2 linked regions of the Phytoactinopolyspora mesophila genome follow. The protein of the gene in region 1 interacts with the protein of each later gene in a pairwise test. Links are inferred from orthologs where the notes say so. Each region holds a gene or a part of one and is shown on either strand. Other genes may lie near its edges.

Region 1 (7,741 bases):
GCCACTCGCAGGTGAGCACGTCGAGCCCGTCCACCGGGCCGACCTCGACATGATCGTATTGGGTCGCGATGTCCGCGCCGGCCTCCAGGACCTCCTCAGGGCACGACCCGGGTACAGCGCCTCCCCCACGCGGGGCTTCGTCGAGATCGTCCTCGGCGGGATCGTCGTCCGCGGTTCCGTTCTCGGGTTCGGCCTCGCCGCCCTCGTCCACACCATCAGCGTCGCCGTCGCCGTCGCCGTCCGCAGCGTCGTCGTCCTCGGCGCCGGCGTTCTCGTCGTCACCCGGCACATCGTTCTCAGGTGCGACATCGGTGTTCTCGGCGGTGGGCGACGGCGCGTCAGCCGCATCGTCATCCGAACCACAGGAGGCCACGGCAAGCGTCAGCACCATTCCGGCTGGCAGTACGAGGCGGCGAAATCGTCGCATACTCCCCACCATACGGAACCAGCCCTCAGACCTCATCGGGCGCTCGACGGCACGTCCACGCCATCGGTTCGCTGCGATGCGAACTGCGTCCGGTGCAGCTCGGAATACAGGCCACCCGCCCTCAGCAGCTGTTCATGGGTGCCCCGCTCCACGACGCGGCCGTCGTCGACGACCAGAATCAGGTCGGCATCCCGGATCGTGGACAGTCGATGCGCGATAACCAGTGACGTTCTGCCCGTCAGCGCGGTCTTCAGGGCACGCTGCACCGCGAGCTCAGACTCGGAGTCGAGGTGCGCCGTCGCTTCGTCCAGGACCACCACGTGGGGCGACTTCAGTAGCAGCCTCGCGATAGCCAGCCGCTGTTTCTCACCGCCCGACAGCCGGTATCCGCGATCGCCGACGACGGTGTCCAGCCCGTCCGGCAGTGAGTTCACCAGGTCGTGGATCTGAGCGGAGCGCAGGGCGGCGTGCAACTGCTCGTCCCCCGCCTCGGGCCGTGCGTAGGCGAGGTTGGCCCGGATCGTGTCGTGGAACATGTGGGCGTCTTGGGTGACCACCCCGACGACGTCGTGCAGCGACTCGAGGGTGATATCGCGCACATCGCGCCCGCCGACCCGGACCACGCCCCCGGTCGGGTCGTACAGCCGCGAGACAAGATGGGTGATGGTCGTTTTCCCCGCTCCCGACGGACCCACGAGCGCGACCATCTGGCCCGGCTCGATCCGGAACGAGACACCCCGCAGCACTTCCTCGTCGGCGCCGTTTCCGGCCGGACGCGCCAAGGACTCGAGGGAGGCCAACGAGACGTCGTCTCCGGCTGGGTAGCGGAACCGGACGTCGTCGAACTCGACCGAGATTCGGGGCTCCTGATCGGCGGCGGACCGCACCTCCAGCGGTTGAGCGCTGGGCTTGTCCTGCACCATCGGTTTGAGGTCGAGGACCTCGAAGACGCGCTCGAAACTGACCAGTGCGGTCATGATGTCGACCTGAACATTGGACAACGCCGTCAAAGGGCCGTAGAGGCGGGTGAGCAAGGCGGCCAGTGCGACAAGCGTGCCCACTTCCAAGGCGCCGTCGATGGTCAGCCAGCCGCCGATACCGTACACGATGGCCGTGGCGAACGACGCCAGGAAGGTCAGTCCGATGAAGAAGTACCTCGCGTACAGCGCTTGGATCACGCCGATGTCACGGACTCGCGCCGCGGCCTGTCCGAAGGTTTCGTTCTCTCGGTGGTAGCGGCCGAAGATCTTCACCAGCAGCGCGCCGGAGACGTTGAAACGCTCCGTCATGGTCTGGCTCATGTTGGCGTTGAGCTGCATCGACTCGCGCGAGATATCCGCCAGTTTGCGGCCGATGTAGCGGGCCGGAAGCAGAAACAGCGGGACCAGGACCAGGACGACGATCGTGATCTGCCAGGACAGCACCAGCATGGCCCCGAGCGCCAGAACCAGGGTGACGAAGTTACTGACCACCTGCGACAACGTCCCGGTGAAGGCTTGCTGAGCGCCGACGACGTCAGAGTTCAGCCTGGACACCAAGGACCCCGTCTGGGTACGCGTGAAGAAGGCGATGGGCTGCCGCTGGACGTGATCGAAGACCTGTCGCCGGAGGTCGAAGATGAGCCCTTCCCCCACCCGGGCCGACATCCACCGCCCGATGAGGTTCATGATCGCGTCGAAGAGTGCCAAGCCGGCTACCGCCAGCGCGGCCCACACGACGACGCTGCGCTCGCCGGGAACCACGCCAGAGTCGATCAGCACCTTGAGCAGCAGGGGTACCGCGGCCGCGCTCGCCGCCGAGGCGACAGTGGTGGTCAGGAAGATCGCGATCTGGCGACGGTACGGCCGCGCGTAGCTCATGATCCGTTTGGTTGTCCCCCGAGCCAGACGCCGTTCGACGACGCTGCGGTCCCGTGAGAACGAACGCGACGCCATCCAGGCCCCGCCCATCGGACTACCACCCATAGCCATCCATACCCGACCTCCTCGTCTGCCGACGCTCCGGCGTCAGCCGCCACCTCGAAGCTCTGAGTGCCTCGGCAGGAGCAAGCTCAATACGCCCGCTAGGACAACGTGCTGACGAGCAGGATTCTTCCACGGCATGGAATTGTGACTCATAGGTCGCGCACGCAGGCCGCCATCTCTTAGACGTGGCGGCCTACCAATTTGCGCTTTGGGCTTTCCGGGTCAGGAATACCCCGGCCATCCGGGCCCGTCCCCGGAAAGCCCAAAGCCACTTTCAGCGCGGATCGATTAGACGCGAGCCGTCAAGACTTCTTTCGAGCCTTGCCGCGTGTAGCTCCACCACGTCCACGAAGTGCTACTCCCGACTCGGATAGTAGCCGGTGGACGAAGCCATAAGAGCGTCCGGTCTCCGATGCGAGTTCGCGGATGCTCCTACCGCCTTCGTACTGCTTCTTCAGGTCAGTGGCGAGCTTGTCACGCTGCCCTCCGCTGATCCGCGCGCCTTTCACCAACTTGTCGGCCACGCGTCCTCCCCGTTTTCGTTGTTCTTCTGACAGAGGACCATGATCCGTCCCATTACAGTTTTTCGCCACCCGAACGCAAGATCAATCCCACATCGTGACGCAAAAGCCTGGTCAGAGAACGTCTCACGCCAAAGCAACGAGGTCCGAATAGTCGGAGTTCCAGAGGTCTTCAGCGCCATCCGGCAGCAGGAGCACGCGTTCGGGATCCAACGCCTCGACCGCGCCTTCATCGTGTGTGACCAGCACAATTGCACCGGTGAATGAGCGCAGAGCACCCAGGACTTCTTCTCGGGATGCCGGATCGAGGTTGTTGGTCGGTTCATCAAGCAAAAGGACATTGGCACTGGACACGACCAGTGTGGCTAATGCCAGCCGCGTCTTTTCGCCACCGGACAGAACCGAAGCCGGTTTCTCCACGGAGTCACCGGAGAAGAGGAAAGAGCCAAGCACCCGCCGCGCTTCGACGTCTGGCAGGTCCGGCGCTGCGGTGCGCATGTTCTCGAGCACCGTGCGTGATGTGTCCAAAGTCTCATGTTCCTGCGCATAGTAGCCAAGTCTGAGACCATGTCCCGGCTCAACCGCGCCGGTATCGGGTTTTTCGATACCGCCCAGTAGTCGGAGCAGCGTGGTTTTGCCGGCGCCATTGAGCCCGAGAATGACGACCCTGCTCCCGCGATCGATGGCAAGATCGACATCGGTAAACACTTCCAGCGATCCGTACGACTTCGACAACCGGCTGGCCGTCAACGGAGTCTTACCGCAAGGCGCCGGCTCCGGGAAACGGAGTTTGGCCACTTTCTCCGTACGCCGCTCGGATTCCAGTCCCGACAACAGCCGTTCAGCCCGCCGCTCCATGTTCTGCGCCGCCACGGCCTTAGTAGCCTTGTAACGCATCCGGTCGGCCTGAGCTTTCAGCACCGAGGCCTTCTTCTCGGCATTGGCTCGCTCGCGTCGACGGCGACGTTCGTCGGTCTCGCGTTGCTCCAGGTACGTGGTCCACCCGACGTTGTACACGTCGATGACAGCCCTCGTGGCATCAAGATGAAAGACCCGATTGACAGTCTTGTCCAGCAGCGCGACGTCATGGCTGATCACCACCAGTCCGCCCTTGTACGCGCGAAGGAAGTCGCGCAGCCACATGACGGAGTCGGCGTCGAGGTGGTTGGTGGGCTCGTCGAGCAGCATCGTGCCGGCGTCGGAGAAGAGGATCCTGGCAAGCTCGATCCGGCGGCGCTGACCGCCTGAAAGGGTACGCAACGGCTGGCTCAGGACACGATCCTCCAGTCCCAGGCTGGCCGCGATGGTAGCTGCCTCGCTCTCGCTGGCGTATCCGCCGAGAGCCAGAAACTCCGATTCCAGGCGCGAGTAACGGCGCATCCCGCGCTCGTGGCTCGCTGGATCGTCCGAGGCGATCTGTTCCTCGGCCTTGCGCAGCTGCTGGACGATGACGTCTAACCCGCGCGCACCGAGAATACGGTCCCGGGCAAGCACGTCGGGGTCTCCGGTGCGCGGATCCTGCGGAAGGTAGCCGACGGTTCCGGAGCGGTTCACCGTGCCGGCGAACTGCTGTCCCTCGCCGGCGAGGATGCGGGTCAGCGTTGTTTTCCCGGCGCCGTTGCGCCCGACCAGCCCGACTTTGTCACCTGGAGCTATCCGGAAGCTGGCGCCCGCGATGAGAATCTGCGGCCCCGCTCGTACTTCGACCTCGTGGGCAGTGATCATCGTAAGAACGTAACTCCGGTCGCGTAGGCATGGCAGGGCAAGCTCAAGGAAGCCGTCGCCATTGGCGGTATCCCACGAAGCCGGCCCCTACCTGGTGCGGGCCTCGGCGCCGGTCGCTGGAGCGTCCCGGGCCATATACATGACACCAGACACAGGCACACGACCGACACCGAATATTTCGGGTGCTCTCCGTTGGCATCAGCCGCCACAGACAGCAAAGCCCTGCAAGTTTACAGTTGAGACGTGATCGAGGTCGAAGCCGTCAGCCATGCCTATGGTGAACGTCAAGTATTGCGGGGCGTGAACGCCGTGCTGACCGAGCGGCGGGTCGCGGTCATCGGTGCGAACGGCTCCGGCAAGTCCACCTTCGCCCGGCTGCTGAACGGACTGGTCCTTCCCGACCACGGCAGGGTCCGTGTCGACGGTCTCGACACCCGCACCGACGGCGCGGGCGTCCGGCGCCGGGTTGGATTCGTGTTCACCGATCCTGACGCGCAAATCGTCATGCCGACAGTTGCCGAGGACGTCGCCTTCAGTCTGCGCCGGCTGAAGCTGGGAAAGTCGGTGGCCGCGCGCGTCGTCGACGAGCAACTGGCCGAGTTCGGGTTGGCCGGGCATGCCGACCACCCTGCGCATCTGCTGTCGGGCGGGCAGAAACAGTTGCTGGCCTTGTGCTCGATTCTGGTCACCGAGCCAGCGGTTCTCGTGTGCGACGAACCCACGACGCTGCTCGACCTCCGCAACAGCCGGCGGGTGGCCGATCTCCTGGACACGCTCCCCCAGCAGGTCGTCCTCGTGACGCACGATCTCGACGCCGTCCTCAACTACGATCGTGTCCTCGTGTTCGACGACGGCCGCATCGTCTTCGACGGCCCCGCCGCTGCTGCCGTTGCCCACTACCGGGCTCAGGTCGCTTGAGAAGCCTGTCGCGGGACCCCGGTGGAGAGCGAGGACGGGTTTCGCCGCAGCTCGTCGGGGCCTGCAACACAGACTTGCACCCGTAGAAGCGTGCTTCACAACCGGCGACGTTTCCGTTGGTCAACTACAATTGCCATCTTATGTCCGGCTGCCGCCGTTGATTCAGGTGATCTATCCGGGTGGGTGACGAAGCGTGGAGATGCTCGAGGCGCTGCGGCGCTCGCTCGAATCGGCTGTGCGGGCCACCAATGCCACGTTCGGTGTGGCCGGCATCGTAGGCCCACACCGGCGGCCGACCACCTTCGTGACCGTTGGGCACGAGCCTGAGCCCGGCCCAGGCGGCGAGCCGGCAGCAACCGAGCTCCTCGAGGAAGTCATCAACACCGGCCGCATCATTCGCCGCCAGCACCCCGGTGTTCTCGGCATACCGATCAGCGCCGACGGCGAACCGCTGGGCGCCATCTGTCTGCTGGACAATCATCGCGGCGAGTTCACCGAGCAGGACGAGCACGTCCTCGCCGGCCTGGCACACCTGGCGCAGGCGGTCATCGAGCATCTCCACCGTCTTGAGCAAACCAAGCAACGCCAGCAGTGGCTTGCCGCCTCCAACGCCGTGACCACGGCACTGCTGGCCGGGGAAGACCAGTCGCTCACGCTACGCCACATCGCCCAGCATGCCCGGCGCGCCGCCGATGCCGCGGCAGCCGCCATCGCCCGCCCCGACCCGTCCGATATCGGCATCATCAGGTTCCAGGTCGTCGACGCCGAGGAAGACATGCGCGCGCTCAACGGGCTGGCCATCCCCGCGAGCGGCACGGCCACCGGCGAAGCCTTTCTGACGAAGGCGCCGGTAGCGGTACGTGGCTACGGATCACACATCATGACCCAGAATGCTGATCGTCAAACGGTGGTTCCGGCTGTCCTGAAGGACCTCGACTCAGCTATCGCCGCCCCGCTCATAGTCGGCCATGTCTGCCTCGGTGCGTTGACGGTCGCGAGGTTCGACGGCGCCCCGCCCTTCACCGACGAAGACGTCCAGCTGGTGGAGAGCTTCGCACACCACGCTGCCCTGGTCATGGAGTTCGGCCGGATCACCGAGGAAAGCTACCGGCTGGCGGTGCTCGAAGACCGCCACCGCATCGCTCGCGACCTGCACGACGTCGTCATCCAGCGCCTCTACGCATCGGGACTACGGCTGTACGCGCTGAGCGCCGACATCACCGACACCGCGGTCGCGGACCGAGCCAACCAGCTGGTCGACGAGATCGACCTCACGATCGACAGCATCCGCGCCAGCATTTTCGCCTTGGAAGACGACGGCTCCGAATCGACCAGCCTGAGGTCTCAGATCCGGCATCTGGCCAGCGGTTTCACCGATGTTCTCGGTTTCGAGCCGTGGGTGAACTTCGAAGGGCCTCTGGACGCGGCCGTCCCAGACCAGGTGCGACCAGAACTGCACGGCGTAGTCCGCGAGGCGTTGTCCAACGTCGCCAGGCATGCGTCAGCCAGCTCGGTCTACGTCGGATTGACCGTCGACGGCTACGGACGTGAGCTGACTCTCACGGTCGTCGACAACGGAGTGGGTGTCCAGTCCCGCCGGCTGGGAGGCCGCGGGCTGCCGAACCTCGAGGCGCGAGCCGCACGCTGGGGAGGCGAGTTCACCACGAACTCCGAAGCTGGCCATGGCACAAGCCTGACGTGGCGAATACCGCTCGCCATGGCGACCGCCGGCGAATTGCAGGGAGCCACGTCATGACCATCTCGGTATTCCTCGTCGACGACCATGAACTCGTGCGTACTGGGTTGCGGACCGTGCTGGACGCCCAACCCGATATCGTCGTGGTCGGCGAAGCCGGCTCCAGATCCCAGGGGCTTTCCGCCATCCGTGACACGCCTGCCAACGTCGCCATTCTCGACGTTCGCCTGCCTGATGGCGACGGTGTCACGCTCTGCCGCGAGATCCGCACGTTGCTGGATCCGCCACCGGCATGCCTGATGCTGACGAGCTATTCCGACGACGACGCCCTGTTCGGCGCGATCATGGCAGGAGCGTCGGGCTATCTGATGAAGCGCGTAGCGGGTTCTGCGGTCGTCGATGCGGTCCGGACCGTGGCTGCCGGCGGTTCCTTGCTGGACTCCGGGCTGACCAGCACTGTCATGAGCCGGATCCGGGGCGACAACGGACG
Region 2 (7,387 bases), on another replicon or contig:
TACTCACGAATGCCGTCCCTTGACCGGAGCAGCCGGTGGCGGCACGTCGAGCCACTGGTACCAGCCCTCGTGCAGGATCACGTAGGCGAGCATGCCGTACCCGGACTGGTTGGGATGGATACCGTCGTCGGCGCGGGCGTCGTGCCAAGGCTTGCGCCTGGAGAGCGGCTGGAACGTGCATATGTATGGAACACCGCGACGCCGGCACAGCTCACCGAAGGCTGCGTCGAGCTCATGCACACGTCCGAGCATGGCGTCGTCGCCGACCGGTGGCGGGCCGATGACCAGCGTGGGGACGTCTAACGACCCGAGCCCGAACTCCAGCGCCGCCGCGGAACGGGCCGGATCGACATGGTGGTAGGCGTCGGCGACACCAGTGGCGACGACGATGCGCTGCTCGTCACCACCGCTGAAGCGCGGCGCGCACTCCATCGGCATCCGAACGACGGTCTGCTCGGTGGTTTCACCGCGCACACCCAGCGGATAGGCCGTCAGATCAACTCCGGTGGACGGCGGTGTCCGCGCGGCCACCCGCCCGACCCAGCCGAGCGCTTTGGGATCGCCGACGCCGGCCACGAAGGAGTCCCCGAACACACATACTCTGACGTCACGCACCGCCCCATCCTCGCATCACCAGCCTCGCGAGGCGACAAGGCCGGCCGGCAGTGCTGCAGATACGCCGAGGTGGTGGGAGGGGCCGGGGTGGCCCGGGCGGGGTGGGGCCGGGCAGCGGGGAGCGAGGTACGAGCGAGTCCGCGGGCGAGACGGGTCCTCCCCTGCGCCTCCCTCCACCGGAACGCCGCAGTTACTCGTCGTCCTCGTCTTCGTCGTCGAGCCGGGCAAGGTGCGTGGCCAGGCGTTCGATGGCGGTCTCGAACTCCGGGTTCTCGTCGACGAACTCGCGTAGTTGTTCGGCCAGCCAGCCGAGACTGATTTGGTCATCGCCGCGGCGATGCTCGAGTTCCTCGATTCCTCGGTCGGTGAAGTACAAATCAACTCCCGAAAATGTGGCTCAGGCGAAGGCGGTGTCGTGTAGCTCGTTCTGCTCCTCGATGTGCCGAGCCGGGGAACCGACCGCTGGCGACGTGCTGGCCGGACGGGTGATATGCGTCAACGACACGCCATCGGGCAGCTTCGAGGGCAGATGCATGGCAAGGAAGGGCCACGGGCCCATGTTCTCCGGTTCGTCCTGTACCCAGCGGACCTCGCGCAACGCCGGGAATGCGGCGAGCTCGTTCCTGATCTGCTCGGCAGCCAGCGGGTAGAGCTGTTCGAGGCGGATGATGGCCGTGCGCTCATCCGACCTCTTCTCGCGGCTGTTGAGCAGATCCCAGGTGATCTTCCCACTGCAGAGCAGCACGCGTTCCACTTTGGCGGGGTCTATGCCGCCCGGGTCGCCCAGAACCGCCTGGAACGTGGTGGTTCCGGTGAAGTCCTCAGGTTCAGAGACCGCGCGCTTGTTGCGCAGCATCGACTTCGGGGTGAACACGATGAGCGGCCGGTGGTGCGGGCTCAGCGCGTGCAGACGCAACAGGTGGAAGTACGAGGCCGGCGTGGACGGCTGGGCCACCCGGAAGGCTTCCTCGGCCCCCATGAGCAGGAACCGTTCGATCCGCGCCGACGAGTGGTCCGGGCCCTGGCCTTCGTAGCCGTGCGGGAGCAGCAGCACCAGGCCCGAGCGCTGACCCCACTTGGTCTCGCCCGCTGTCAGGAACTCGTCGATGATGGTCTGGGCGCCGTTGACGAAGTCGCCGAACTGCGCCTCCCAGAGCACCAAAGCCTCCGGCCTGGCCACTGAGTAGCCGTACTCGAAGCCCATCGCCGCGAACTCCGACAGCAGCGAGTCATGTACGTAGAACTTGGCCTGGTTCTCGTCGAGGTGCTGTAGCGGAACCCAGGCGTCGCCGTTGTGGCGGTCGACGACGGCGGCGAAGCGCTGCACGAATGTTCCACGGCGGCTGTCCTGCCCGGCCAGCCGCACGGGACGGCCGTCGATCAGCAGTGAACCGAAGGCGGTGATCTCGGCCGTGGCCCAGTCGATGCCGCCGTCGGCCAACATCGCCGCGCGGCGTTGCAGCTGAGGTAGCACCTTGGGATGAACCGTGAAGCCGTCCGGAACGTTGACGTGTGCGTCGGCGATCCGCTTCAGGATCTCCTGGCTGACGGCGGTTGTGACCTCGCCCTCGGGCTCGGGCTTGTCCGGGTAGCGCGGCACGCTGGCCGCGGCGGCGATCTCGGCCTGCCTGGTCTCGGCGAACACCCGCTCCAGCTGTTGCTGGTAGTCGGCCATCACCTGTTCGGCTTCTTCGATGGTGATGTCGCCGCGGCCGATCAGCGCCTCGGTGTAGAGCTTGCGGACCGGACGCTTGGCGCGGATGAGGTCGTACATCAGCGGCTGGGTGTAGCTGGGGTCGTCGCCTTCGTTGTGACCGCGCAGGCGGTAACAGATCATGTCGATGACGACGTCTTTGTTGAACGCCTGCCGGAATTCGAAGGCCATCCGGGCTACTCGTGCGCATGCCTCGGGGTCGTCGCCGTTGACGTGGAAGATCGGCGCCTGCACCATCCGGGCGACGTCGGTGCTGTACATCGACGAGCGCGACTGTTCCGGCGAGGTGGTGTAGCCGACCTGGTTGTTGACGACGACGTGCACGGTGCCACCTGTGCGATACCCGCGAAGCTGCGAGAGATTGAGCGTCTCGGCGACGACGCCCTGCCCGGCGAAGGCGGCGTCACCGTGCACCAGGATGGGCAGCACAGGGAAGTCCTGACCGCGGTCCAAGATGTCTTGCTTGGCTCGCGCGATGCCTTCGAGTACGGGGTTCACCGCCTCGAGGTGGCTTGGGTTGGCGCTGAGTGACACTTTGATCTTCGAACCGTCGAGCGTCGTGTACTCGCCTTCGGCACCCAGGTGGTACTTGACGTCACCCGAGCCCTGCACGGTGCGGGGGTCGATGTTGCCCTGAAACTCGCCGAAAATCTGGGAGTAGCTCTTCCCGGCGATGTTGGCCAGCACGTTGAGTCTTCCGCGGTGCGCCATACCGACCGTGACCTCGACGAGGCCCTCCTCGGCGGCGGAGGCGACGACTTCGTCCAGCAGCGGGATGAGTGATTCGCCTCCCTCGAGGGAGAAACGCTTCTGCCCGACGTACTTGGTCTGCAAGAAGGACTCGAAAGCCTCGGCCTGGTTGAGCTTGAGCAGGATGCGCAGCTGGTCTTCACGGGCGGTGAGGTCGACGGGTTTCTCGACCCGCTCCTGGATCCAGCGCCGTTGGTCGGGCTCCTGGATGTGCATGTACTCGATGCCGACGGTGCGGCAGTAAGCGTTGCGCAGCACCCCGAGGATGTCGCGTAGGAGCATGAATCGTTTGCTGCCGCCGAACGAGCCGGTGGCGAACTCGCGGTCGAGGTCCCAGAGGGTGAGGCCGTGCGTGGTGACGTCGAGGTCTGGGTGCGTGCGCTGCTGGTATTCGAGCGGATCGGTGTCGGCCATGAGATGGCCACGCACCCGGTAGGCATGGATGAGTTCCAGCACCCGGGCTTGTTTGCTGACCTCGTCGGCATGGTCAGTGGTGACGTCGGTGGCCCAGCGGATCGGCTCGTACGGGATTCGCAGCGCACGGAAGATCTCGTCGTAGAACTCGTGCTCACCGAGGAGCAGCTGATGCACAATGCGGAGGAACTCCCCGCTCTGCGCCCCCTGGATGATCCGGTGGTCGTAGGTGCTGGTCAGCGTCATGGTCTTGGAGACGCCTATACGGGCCAGCGTCTCCGGCGCCGCGCCCTGGTATTCGGCCGGGTACTCCATGGCGCCGACGCCGACGATGGTGCCCTGGCCCTTCATCAGGCGCGGCACTGAATGCACTGTGCCGATGGTGCCCGGGTTGGTGAGGCTGATGGTGGTGCCGACGAAGTCCTCGACGGCCAGTTTGCCGTCGCGGGCCCGGCGCACCAGGTCCTCGTACGCCGACCAGAACTCGGCGAAGTCGAGTGTCTCGGCCTTCTTGATGCTGGGAACCAGCAGCTGGCGGGTGCCGTCGGACTTCTTCATGTCAATGGCCAGGCCGAGGTTGACATGGGCCGGCTTGACCAGCGCGGGCTTGCCGTTCTCGGTCTCGCCGTACGAGTAGTTCATGTCGGGCATCCGGCCGAGTGCCTTGATCAGGGCGAAGCCGATGATGTGGGTGAACGAGACCTTGCCGCCGCGCGAGCGCGCCAGATGATTGTTGATGACGATGCGGTTGTCTACCAGCAGCTTGGCCGGCACCGCTCGCACACTGGTGGCGGTGGGAACCTCGAGGCTGGACTCCATGTTGGTCGCGGTGCGCGCCGGAGCTCCGCGCAGCTGGACCTTCTCCTCGGTGGGCTCGGGAGCCTCAGCAGACTTGTCCGGCGAAGCTGCCGCGGACTTGCGCGCAGGGGCTTCTGGCTCTCTGCCGCCGGAGCCCTCGACGGGGGCAGAACCGGATGGCCGGGACGTGGCAGTGGACGCTGGCGCAGCCTGAGATGTCACGGTGGTCCTCGTGCTGGACGGACTGGTGGAGTTGGAAGGCGTGGAAGAAGTCTTGGACGTGGTAGCGGAACTCGCGCTCGGCTGCTTCGCATGTGCCGCGAAGTAGTCAGCCCATTGCGGATCAACGCTTGAGGGGTCTTCGAGCCAGCTTGCGTAAAGTTCTTCGACAAGCCAGTCGTTTGGTCCGAAACCCGCTGGCGGGCCGGTGGGGGCCACGGTGTCGATCGCCTACTTTCGAGTCAGAGTCCGCCGCTGCTCCATTACAGGTTAGCCGCCCTCTTGAAGTGCTCGCATGGCAGCCATTGTGGTCTAGGTCACGCTTGGTCTCAACAATGAGGTGAGACCACTGTTAAAGGGATCTTGCAGACGGTTTCCCAAGGGGGCCGCTGTGCGCAGGCGACCTCCGATTTGGGACACTGCTTAGACCCTGTTCGCTTTGCTTTGGGGAGTCACCGTGGCCGCCTTGCCCAGGACGCACGGTGCGGTGTCCACCGCCCTGCGGACGCTTTGTCATCGCCTCAGAGCCCGCGCGAGCAGGGAGTCGCCGGGTTCGCGGGCGTGGCGGACGTCCCCGCACCGAGTGAGCACCAGATCGGCGGTATTCCCCTGAATCAACTCGCCCGCCGCCTGAGCGGCAGCCTTCCCGCCGCCCGTGTCTTCACCGCCGCGTTCATGCTGATGGCCGCGGCGGGCGCGGTGCTGATCATTCTGCAGGCGGAACTATTAGCGCGGGTGCTCGCCGACGGCGTTCTGGGCCAGCCAGCGATCGCGGAGGTAGCCGGGGTCATCGGCCTGCTGGGCGGGGTACTCGCCGTCCGGGCCGGACTGTCGTGGATCCAGCAGGCAACCGCTCAGCGCGCCGCCGCGGCGGTCAAGGCGTCGCTGCGCAAACAGGTCCACGACCACATCCAGGAACTAGGTCCGGCCTGGGTGTCCGGGCAGCACACCGGCCGCATCACCACCACGCTCGGCCGCGGGCTGGACGCGCTGGACCCCTATTTCACCGGCTACTTCCCCCAGCTGTTCATCGCGGCCGTCGTGCCCATCGCCGTGGTGATCCGCCTCGCCGTCGCCGACCTCGCCTCGGCGCTGATTATCTGTGTGACACTGCCGCTGATCCCGATCTTCGGTGTCCTTGTCGGGCTGCAGACCAAGAAGGCGACTGCGCGGCAGTGGCGGGCACTCGAGCGACTAGGCGGGCGCTTCCTCGACCTCGTCGCCGGGCTGCCGACACTACGGGCGTTCGGCCGGGCCAAAGCGCAGGCCCAGGCGGTGCGCGACAGCGCCGACCAGCACCGCCAAGCCACCATGCGCACACTGCGGATTGCCTTCCTGTCCGCTCTTGTTCTGGAACTCGTGGCGACGCTCTCCGTGGCGCTCGTCGCCGTGCCCGTCGGGCTCCGGTTGCTCGACGGCGGCCTTGACCTGCACACCGCGCTGCTCGTGCTGCTGCTGGCCCCTGAGGCATACCTCCCCTTGCGGGCTCTCGGCTCTCAGTTCCACTCGAGTACGGAAGGGCTTGAGGTCGCAGGTCGGGCGTTCGCCATCCTGGACGAGGGGAGCGCCGGGGAGAAGGCCGGGCCGGCTAATGCCGGCCACGCCCGCGGCTCGCTCGTGCCTCGCTCGTCGATGCCCATCCGCACCGAGGCCGGCATCCGCCGGACCAACCTCCTCTCGATGCGGGGGTTGCGCTTTGAGGACGTCACGGTCCAGTACGAGGGTAGGCAGGAACCGGCGCTGGATCACGTGTCGCTGAGCATCGCTGCTGGGGAGCGAGTGGCGTTGATAGGTCCGAGCGGGGCGGGAAAGAGCACGTTGCTGAACGTGCTGCTCGGGCTGGTGCGGCCGACGTCGGGGCGGGTTCTCGTCACAGGTGAGGACGGCACGGTGGACATGGCGGAGGTGGATGTCGAGGCATGGCGGGAGCAGCTTGCCTGGGTACCGCAGAGCCCACACCTGTTCGCCCGTACGGTCGCGGACAATATTCGCCTTGGGCGCCCCTCGGCCAGCGATGACGATGTGCGTCGCGCGGCCGGACTGGCATACGCACACGGGTTCATCACTGAACTGCCGCGTGGCTACGACACCGAACTCGGCGAGCGCGGATTCGGGCTCTCCGCCGGGCAGCGGCAGCGTATCGCCCTGGCGCGGGCATTTCTGCGGGAGGCGCCGCTGCTGATTCTCGACGAACCGACCGCCGGCCTGGACGCGGGCAGCGAGGCCGCCGTGATCGATGCGACCAGGCAGCTGATGGCGGGGCGCACGGTGCTGGTGGTGGCGCATCGTCCGGCGATGCTCGCCGACGCTCATCGGGTCGTGCGCGTCGAGCACGGCAGGGTTGCCGGTCCGGTATCTATTTCGCCTCAGGAGGTGCTGGGCTGATGGTGACCCGGCGGCTGCTGGCGTTGATGCGGCCCCACTCGGGCCGGCTCGGCCTCGCGGTGGCGGCGAGCGTCGTCGCCGAACTCGCGACTCTCGCCCTGATGGCTACTGCGGCATGGATGATCGCGCGAGCGGCTCAGCAGCCGCCGCTGGCGGCGCTCAGCCTGGCGATCGTCGGGGTGCGCGCCTTCGCCACCTCACGTGGCCTGTTCCGTTACGCCGAGCGATTGGCCAGTCACGACGCCGCCCTGCGCGCCCTGGCCACGTTGCGCGGGCGGGTGTACGACGCGCTGGTCCCGCTGGCGCCGGCCGGACTGCCGTCGTTTCGCAGCTCAGACTTGCTCAGCCGGATGGTGGCCGACGTTGAGGCGGTCCAGGACTTCATCGTCCGGGTGCTGGTTCCGGCGGCGACGGCCGCCGTCGTCGCCGCACTAGCCGTTGGCTTCGGCTTCGCCGTCCTACCCACCGCGGGGCTGGCCTTGGCAGCGGGAC

The links.
Region 2: the proteins of F7O44_RS04645 (region 1) and F7O44_RS23365 interact in binary tests that used the Escherichia coli proteins (3 or more experiments, as listed by UniProt). The link is inferred for Phytoactinopolyspora mesophila from one-to-one orthologs.

What each region holds. Positions count from the first base shown.
Region 1 is NZ_WLZY01000001.1:1,035,421-1,043,161, forward strand. What follows is about bases 2,339-5,239. They hold F7O44_RS04645 (ABC-F family ATP-binding cassette domain-containing protein), read right to left. Parts: upstream 4,638-5,239; coding sequence 3,039-4,637; downstream 2,339-3,038. Other genes in these bases: F7O44_RS04635 (ABC transporter transmembrane domain-containing protein), read right to left, coding at 2,339-2,397; F7O44_RS04640 (helix-turn-helix domain-containing protein), read right to left, coding at 2,694-2,915; F7O44_RS04650 (ATP-binding cassette domain-containing protein), read left to right, coding at 4,881-5,239. Outside these bases: F7O44_RS04630 (hypothetical protein), read right to left, coding at 1-427; more of F7O44_RS04635, read right to left, coding at 460-2,338; more of F7O44_RS04650, read left to right, coding at 5,240-5,555; F7O44_RS04655 (sensor histidine kinase), read left to right, coding at 5,755-7,311; F7O44_RS04660 (response regulator), read left to right, coding at 7,308-7,741. UniProt on the Escherichia coli protein: Genetic data indicate it may be involved in ribosome assembly or function.
Region 2 is NZ_WLZY01000009.1:184,550-191,936, reverse strand. What follows is about bases 813-5,087. They hold F7O44_RS23365 (multifunctional oxoglutarate decarboxylase/oxoglutarate dehydrogenase thiamine pyrophosphate-binding subunit/dihydrolipoyllysine-residue succinyltransferase subunit), read right to left. Parts: upstream 4,730-5,087; coding sequence 1,013-4,729; downstream 813-1,012. Other genes in these bases: F7O44_RS23370 (DUF6104 family protein), read right to left, coding at 813-991. Outside these bases: F7O44_RS23375 (GDSL-type esterase/lipase family protein), read right to left, coding at 4-615; more of F7O44_RS23370, read right to left, coding at 806-812; thiol reductant ABC exporter subunit CydD, read left to right, coding at 5,186-6,895; thiol reductant ABC exporter subunit CydC, read left to right, coding at 6,895-7,387. UniProt on the Escherichia coli protein: E1 component of the 2-oxoglutarate dehydrogenase (OGDH) complex which catalyzes the decarboxylation of 2-oxoglutarate, the first step in the conversion of 2-oxoglutarate to succinyl-CoA and CO(2).